DNA from 2 places in the Streptomyces sp. NPDC060205 genome. Region 2 is predicted to be linked to the other one. Evidence: riboswitches for the same ligand, from Rfam matches in the RefSeq annotation. Region 2 holds a riboswitch; the other holds the start of a gene.

Region 1 (4,190 bases), on a different contig from region 2:
GAGCCGGAGGGGGTCGATGGCTGCGGTTGTTGAGGCTGCTGGGCCGGAGCGGCGTCGCCCTGTCGGTCGGCCGAGACCACCAGGGCCGCGAGGGCCGTGGTGACCGGAACCGAGGCGACCAGTCCGATCGAGCCGACGAGGGTGCGGACGATCTCCGCGGCCACCAGTTCACTGTTGGCCACGGTCCCCACGCTGCTCTGCGCGATGGAGAAGAGCAGCAGCAGAGGCAGGGCCGCGCCCGCGTAGGCGAGGACGAGCGTGTTGACGACGGACGCGATGTGGTCGCGGCCGATACGGATGCCCGCGCGGTACAGACCCCGCCAGCCCATCGTCGGATTGGCCTCGTGCAGTTCCCAGACCGCCGACGTCTGCGTCACCGTGACGTCGTCGAGCACTCCGAGCGAACCGATGATGACACCCGCGAGCAGCAGACCGCTCATGTCGATGGACGGGTAGAGACCGTGGATCAGGCCGGTGTTGTCGTCGGTGTTGCCGGTCAGCGCGGCCCAGTCGATGAACAGTGAGCCGAGCAGCCCGATGAGCACCAGGGACAGCAGTGTGCCCAGCACGGCGACCGACGTCCGGGCGGAGAGGCCGTGGCACATGTAGAGCGCGATCAGCATGATGGCGCTGGACCCGACCACCGCCACGACCAGCGGATTCGACCCCTGCAAGATCGCGGGCAGGATGAAGAACGTCAGGATCAGGAAGCTGACGGCCAGCGCGATCAGCGCCATGACACCGCGCATCCGGCCCACCACGACCACGGCGAGGGCGAAGATACCGGCGAGCAGCGCCATGGGGAACTTGCGGTTCACATCGGTGACCGAGTACTGGAGTTCCTTGGGGGCGTCGGGCGCGTAGGCCACGATCACCTCCTGGCCCTGCTCCAACTGGCGTGAGGAGTCCGGCTGGACGATCTCCGTGAAGGTGCGGCCCTTGTCCTTGCCGGAGTCGACGCGGATCGTCGCCTTCTTGCAGGTGCCTGATTCCTGCTGCTGAGCCGACGAGCCCTCGGCCGTCGAGGTGTCGCCGGTCGGAGTCTCGCCCGAGGCGTTCACCGACTTGCAGTCGACCGTGTCGACCTTGGTCACGGTGGCCTGCTGGGTCTGCCGGTCGAAGCCGACACCCGTGCGCTCGTGTCCGGGAGCGCCGCCCGGCCAGAGCACCGCGAGACCGACAACGACCGCCGCGGCGAAAGGAATCAACACCGCCGCGATGATCTTGCGCAGATGCATGGAGACAGGGGCCGCGGGGCCATGACTGTGCGAGTGGCCGTGCCCGCCACCGACAGGTCCGTCGCCGCCTGGCCGGTCGCCACCGCCTCCGGGGCCATGGGGTCCCTGTCCAGGTCCGCCGCCGTGCCCGTGGCCGTCGTGGCCGTGTCCGTGGGGCGGTTCGGACGGCGGAAGTGGGGGCTGCTGCGTCGTGGTCACCGACCGATCATCGCAAGAACGAGAGGGGCCCACTGTTCACCGCGCCCATTGTGACGCTAGCGTGGAAGCACCTTTGCACACGCGGGAGCTCGGAGCACCGGGCTGAGAGGGCGCTGACCTCCGTATCCGCGATGTTTCACGTGGAACATCGCCGGACGGGAAACGCTGCGTCGACCGCCGAACCTGTTACCGGGTAATGCCGGCGTAGGGAGTAGGTCTCATGACCAACAAGGACGTACGCACGCCTGCCTCCAGTCGGACGGGCGGGGCGCTCGCCCCGGTCGACGGCATCGAGGCGTCCGCATCGGCCGAGGACGGCGGAACAGCCGCCTCGCCCGAGAACGGCGAGGGCGGTAAGTCCGAAACCGCGAAGTCCATCGGCTGGCACAAGGCGTATGTCGCGGGCTCGCGCCCTGACCTGCGGGTGCCGGTCCGTCAGGTGCATCTCACCAACGGTGAGTCGGTCACCCTGTACGACACCTCCGGCCCGTACACCGATCCGGTCGTCGACACCGATGTACGCAGGGGGCTGGCACCCCTGCGCGACAACTGGATCATCGCCCGTGGTGACACCGAGGAGTACGCGGGCCGTCCCGTGAGCCCCGAGGACGACGGGATCAAGCACACCTCGCCGCGCGGCGGACTGCGCAACCTCGACGCGGTCTTCCCGGGGCGTCCGCGTCTGCCCCGCCGGAGCCGTGACGGGCGGGCGGTGACCCAACTCGCCTACGCGCGGCGGGGCGAGGTCACGCCGGAGATGGAGTACGTGGCCGTCCGAGAGAACGTCGACCCCGCGGTCGTCCGTGAGGAGATCGCGGCGGGCCGGGCGGTGCTGCCGGCCAACGTCAACCATCCCGAGATCGAGCCGATGATCATCGGCAAGCGGTTCCTGGTGAAGGTCAACGCCAACATCGGCAACTCCGCGGTCACCTCCTCCATCGAGGAGGAGGTGGACAAGATGACCTGGGCGACGCGCTGGGGCGCCGACACGGTGATGGACCTGTCGACCGGCCGCAACATCCACACCACCCGTGAGTGGGTGCTGCGCAACTCCCCCGTCCCCATCGGCACGGTCCCCCTGTACCAGGCGCTGGAGAAGGTCGACGGACGGGCCGAGGAACTCACCTGGGAGATCTACAAGGACACGGTCATCGAGCAGGCCGAGCAGGGCGTGGACTACATGACCGTCCACGCGGGCGTGCGCCTGCCGTACGTCCCGCTGACCGCGAACCGCAAGACCGGCATCGTCTCGCGCGGCGGCTCGATCATGGCGGCGTGGTGTCTGGCGCACCACAAGGAGTCGTTCCTGTACGAGCACTTCGAGGAGCTCTGCGAGATTCTCGCCGCGTACGACGTCACGTACTCGCTCGGCGACGGGCTGCGGCCCGGGTCGATCGCGGACGCCAACGACGCCGCGCAGTTCGCGGAGTTGCGGACCCTGGGCGAGCTCAACAAGGTCGCGAAGCGTTTCAACGTACAGACCATGATCGAGGGCCCGGGGCATGTCCCGATGCACAAGATCAAGGAGAACATCGATCTTCAGCAGGAGATCTGCGAGGAAGCCCCGTTCTACACGCTCGGCCCGCTGACGACCGACATCGCGCCGGCGTACGACCACATCACCTCCGGCATCGGTGCCGCGATGATCGCCTGGTGGGGCACGGCGATGCTCTGCTACGTCACGCCCAAGGAACATCTGGGCCTGCCCAACCGTGACGACGTCAAGACGGGGGTCATCACCTACAAGATCGCGGCCCACGCGGCGGATCTCGCCAAGGGGCATCCGGGCGCACAGGAGTGGGACGACGCGCTGTCGGACGCCCGCTTCGAGTTCCGGTGGGAGGACCAGTTCAACCTGGCCCTGGATCCGGACACCGCACGGGAGTTCCACGACGAGACGCTGCCGGCCGAACCGGCCAAGACGGCGCACTTCTGCTCGATGTGCGGGCCGAAGTTCTGCTCGATGAAGATCAGCCACAGCATCAACGAGCAGTTCGGCGGTACGGCGGACGTGGGGGCCACACCCGAAGAGGTCGCCGACGGGATGCTCCAGAAGTCCAAGGAGTTCGCCGCCGCGGGCAACCGGGTCTATCTGCCCATGGCTGCGAGCGAATAGGGTTCGTTCACCTTTGGCCGACCGAACGGTCGTGGTGCTGCGATGCCGAGGTCCTGGACGATCATTTCCAGGACCTCGGTGATCCGGCCCGTCCGGCGCGCGGGTGGGGCCGGTGGTGAGAGAGGTGCGCTATTGCTTTTCGAGCCACCAGATCAGCAGGGAGACTGCGCCGGCCCCAAGAGCCGTGCAAGCTCCCTTGAATGCGTTGGCGCCTGCGGAGCGCGCCCATTGCTTCCAGTTCGTTGAGCTGGTCTTGTGTGGTGAGTAGCCCTCCGGGATGGAGTCTGTAGACTCCATGGCAGAGCTCCTTTCGGTTTCGTAGACGGGGGTGCTTGGCGCAAGGGAGTCCGCGACCTGAAGCTTGCCGGCCGGGTCGCAGGGCTCCCTTTTGCTGTGTTCATTCGGAACAATCTTGGTTTCTTTTCGGCCAGCGGTTTGTGTGATGCTGCTGGCATTTTAAAGTGTTTACTATGCATATACCTCCATTTATCGTAATGTGATGGGTGCTTCAGTGCGTCTTGGCAGCATCGAAGACGGCATCCATACTGATATGGATGCCGAAATGCCTCGGTGTTGCCACTTTTCGCAGGTGAAGGCGTGGGGGATTGCATGGCGATCGATGGTGCTGAAGGCCTGTG
Region 2 (4,190 bases):
TTGTGCGGGTTGCGGATCCCGAGCCCCGAGCCGATGGGCGCCCCGAGCGGCATGATCGCGGCGCAGCCCACGTCCTCCAGCTTCCGGGCCAGGACGGGGTCGTCGTTCGTGTACGGCAGGACCGTGAAGCCGTCGTCGACGAGGGTCTCGGCGGCGTCGAGCAGCTCGATCGGGTCGGGCAGCAGGGTGCGTTCGTCGGCGATGACCTCCAGTTTGACGAGGTCCGTGCCGAGCGCCTCGCGCGCGAGGCGGGCCGTCAGGACGGCCTCCCCGGCGGTGAAACAGCCCGCGGTGTTGGGCAGCACGCGGATGCCGAGCCGGTCGAGCACGGACAGCACCGAGCCGTGCGAGCCGGGGCTCACGCGCCGCATGGCGACCGTCGTCAGCTCCGTGCCGGACGCGACGAGCGAGCGCTCCAGGACGTCGAGGCTGGGGGCACCGCCGGTGCCCATGATCAGACGGGACGCGTAGGACGTACCGCCGAGGACGAAGGGGTCGTCGGCCATGGGTCAGCCTCCTTGGACGGCGGTGAGGACTTCGACGCGGTCTCCCTCGCGCAGGAGGGTCGTCGGCCACTGCGTGCGCGGGACGACGGTCTCGTTGAGGGCTGCGGCGACACCGGAGGGGGCCGCGCACAGAGCGGTCACGAGGGTGTCGAGAGCGGTGTCGGCGGCCAGTTCCCGCCGCTCCCCGTTGACGAGGACGGTCACGCTCATACGGGCTGCTCCGTGAGTGCGGCGGCGGTGTCGAACCGGCCGGGGGCGAACGGACTCGCCACTTCCGGGAGTTCGCCGGTGGTCAGGGCGTGCGCCAGGGCGTCGCCGGTGACCGGGGTGAGCAGCACGCCGTTGCGGTGGTGGCCGGTCGCCAGCAGCAGCCCGGGAAGCCGGGTGGGACCGAGCAGGGGCGCGTTGTCGGGGGAGCCGGGGCGCAGTCCGGCGCGGGTCTCGGTGAGCGGCAGTTCGGTGATGCCGGGGACGAGTTCGTGGGCGTCCCGCAGCAGTTCGTACACGCCGCCCGCGGTCACCGTGGTGTCCCAGCCCAGCTCTTCGCTGGTCGCGCCGACGACCAGCTCGCCGTTCTCGCGCGGCACCAGGTAGACGTGGCTGCCGCGGACCATGGCACGCACGGTCCGGCTCAGGAAGGGCGCGCCCGGGCCCTTCGGCGCGGGCTCCGGCATGGCCAGGCGCAGTACCTGCCCCTTCACGGGCCGCACCGGCGGCAGTACGTCCTCGGGCACACCCGCGAGACGTCCGCTGAGGCTGCCCGCGGCGAGGACGACCTGCCCCGCGGACAGCTCGGTGCCGTCCCTCGTGACGACTCCGGTGGCCCGGCCCCCCGCGACGGTCAGGCGCTCGGCCCAGGTCCGGTGAAGGACCACTCCGGCCCGCTCGCAGGCCGTGACCAGGGCCGCGGCGAGCCGGCGCGGGTCGATCTGGTGGTCGCCGTCCACCCGCAGCCCGCCGCGCACCCCGGGCGCGAGCATCGGCTCCAGACGGCGGCACTCGCGGCCGCTCAGCCACTCCGACTCCAGGCCCGACCGGCTCTGCAGGGCGTGCAGTTCGCGCAGGTGGGCGCGGTCGTCGGCGTCGAGCGCGACGGTCAGCGTGCCGCACCTGCGGTAGCCGAGGTCCTGGCCGGTCGCCTCCGTCAGCTCCTCGGCGAAGTCCGGATAACGCTCCGCCGAGGCCAGGTTGAGGCCGAGCAGGGTCTCCTCGCCGTAATGCAGCTCGGTGACGGCGGCCAGCATCCCGGCCGCGACCTGCGCGGCGCCGCCGCCCGGCTCGGGGTCGGCCAGCGCGGTCGTCAGCCCGCGCTGTGCGGCCCGCCAGGCGGTGACCAGACCGATGATCCCGCCTCCGACGACCAGGACATCGGTGGTCGGCACGTTCGGGGGTGATTGCGGTGTACGCGACATGGGCGTCCAGCCCCTCCCTTCGCCGGCATGACCCGGATCAGGTTCGTACGGTCGGAGGCCGTCCCAGCCTCCCTCTCAGCCCGGTACGCCCGGGCTCCCGCGAGTGCTTTACGTTGGCCACCCTAGCTCTTCGTCCCGCACCTCAGTAGGGAGCCTCACGGCATGGCCCGCTCGCTCGACGGACTCGTTCTCGCCCCCGTGGCCGACCAGGCACCGGGTCAGGTGGGCACGCGCACCCGGTTCTCGTACCACGAGAAGGACGGTGAGATCTGGGCCGAGTACACGGGCGGCGACGTCGTGCGCGGCCACCTCGTGGGCACCCGCGAGGGCGACCGGCTCGACTTCCGGTACGTACAGCTGAAGACGGACGGAACCACCTCCTCCGGGCACTGCGTGTCCCAGGTCGCCGAGACCCCCGACGGCCGGGTGCGGCTGGCGGAGACCTGGGAGTGGGAGTCCCAGGAGGGCAGCGGGACGAGTGTGGTCGAAGAGGTCACCCCGGGCTGACGCCCCGGTCCGGCGTTGTGCAACAGCTCACCGACCGTGCCCCTGACCGACGATTTCACCGACTGTCTATGGTGACCGGGTGAGCGAGCTGACACAGGAAACGGGCCCGGCGGCGCGCGTACGCGTCGTGATCGTCGGTGCGGGCATGGCAGGGGTCCAGACCGCCGTCGCCCTGCGGGAACAGGGCTTCCCCGGCAGCGTGACCCTGATCGGCGCGGAACCCCACCAGCCGTACGACCGCCCGCCGCTGTCCAAGGCCGTCCTGCTCGGCAAGGCCGAGGGATCCGCCTTCGACGTCGACTTCGAGACCCTCGACGTGGCACTGCGCCTGGGCCTGGAGGTGACCGGCGTCCGCCCGGACACCCGCGAACTCGACACGGCCGAGGGGCGCGTCCCGTACGACGTCCTGGTCGTCGCCACGGGAGCGGAACCCGTCCGCCTGCCGGGCGCCGAGGGCGTACCCGGAGTCCATCTGCTGCGCACCCTCGACGACGCCGAACGGCTGCGGCCCGTCCTCGCCCGGCAGCACGACATCGTGGTGGTGGGCGCGGGGTGGATCGGCGCGGAGTTCGCCACGGCGGCGCGCGAGGCGGGGTGCTCGGTGACCGTCGTCGAGGCCGCCGACCGGCCCCTCGTGGGCGCGCTGCCGGCCGAGGTGGCCGCGCCCATGGCCGCCTGGTACGCGGACAGCGGGGCGTCGCTGCGCACCCACGCGCGCGTGGAGCGCGTCGAGCCCGGCGCGGTGGTGCTGGACGACGGCTCGCGGCTGCCCGCGGGCGCCGTGGTCGTCGGCATCGGGGCGCGGCCCGCCACGTCCTGGCTGGCCGGTTCGGGGATCGAACTCGGCGCCCACCGGGAGGTCGTCGCGGACGACCATCTGCGCACGTCCCTGCCGGGTGTGTACGCGGTCGGCGACTGCGCGTCGTTCCCGTCGGGCCGTTACGGGGAGCGGCTGCTCGTCCACCACTGGGACAACGCGCTCCAGGGGCCGCGCACGGTCGCGGCGAACATCGTGGGGGAGACGCCGGCGCCGTACGACCCGGTGCCGTACTTCTGGTCCGAGCAGTTCGGCCGCTTCGTCCAGTACGCGGGGCATCACGGGGCGGCTGACGCGCTGCTCTGGCGGGGGGATCCGGCGGGGCCCTCCTGGTCGGTGTGCTGGCTCCGGGAGGGGCGGCTGGTGGCGGTCCTCGCGGTGGGGCGACCGCGGGACCTCGCGCAGGGGCGGCGGCTGATCGAGTCCGGCACCCGAATGGACCCGGACCTGCTGACGGACCCGTCACGTCCCTTGAAGAGGGCGGCGCTCTAGCGCCCGTTCGTCACCTGCGGCCCCGGTGGGGGCGGGCCCCGCCTTTCAGGGGCGCGGGGAACTGCGCGCTCAGCCACGTCCGGCCCGCACCCGACGTACGACCGGGGGGTGAGGGGCGCGGGGAACTGCGCGCTCAGCCCCCACCGGCCCGCACCCGACGGACGGCCGAGGGATTCAGGGGCGCGGGGAACGGCGCGACCGGCCCCCGCCCAGGGCCGGGCGGACCGCCCGGGTACCGGGTGTCAGTGGGAGATGGCAGGCTTGTACCCGTGACCGAGATTGACGCAAAGATCGATGCTCTCGTCCCCGCCTGGCTCACCCTCCCCGACATCGCCGAAAAGTTCGGCGTCGAGGTGACGCGCGTCCGGCAGCTGGTCAGGGAAGGCCAGCTGATCGCCGTACGCCGTGGCGAGAACCGCGCGCTGCACGTCCCCGCCGCTTTCATCGACGTGGACG

The links. Region 2 has a riboswitch for thiamine pyrophosphate ahead of thiO (glycine oxidase ThiO). Riboswitches for the same ligand answer to the same signal wherever they lie in the genome.
Region 1: linked by a shared signal. The riboswitch ahead of thiC (phosphomethylpyrimidine synthase ThiC) and the one ahead of thiO (glycine oxidase ThiO) in region 2 are both predicted to bind thiamine pyrophosphate.

The regions. Positions count from the first base shown of each region.
Region 1 is NZ_JBHWZP010000005.1:12,981-17,170, forward strand. Features, by position in the region: gene ACFWGJ_RS01495 (YibE/F family protein) at 1-1,436, opposite strand, end outside; TPP riboswitch at 1,508-1,664, shown strand; gene thiC (phosphomethylpyrimidine synthase ThiC) at 1,657-3,552, shown strand; gene ACFWGJ_RS01505 (DUF397 domain-containing protein) at 4,162-4,190, shown strand, end outside.
Region 2 is NZ_JBHWZP010000112.1:12,224-16,413, reverse strand. Features, by position in the region: gene ACFWGJ_RS20870 (thiazole synthase) at 1-506, opposite strand, end outside; gene thiS (sulfur carrier protein ThiS) at 510-716, opposite strand; gene thiO (glycine oxidase ThiO) at 713-1,918, opposite strand; TPP riboswitch at 1,916-2,029, opposite strand; gene ACFWGJ_RS20855 (hypothetical protein) at 2,081-2,425, shown strand; gene ACFWGJ_RS20850 (NAD(P)/FAD-dependent oxidoreductase) at 2,505-3,734, shown strand; gene ACFWGJ_RS20845 (Rv2175c family DNA-binding protein) at 4,004-4,190, shown strand, end outside.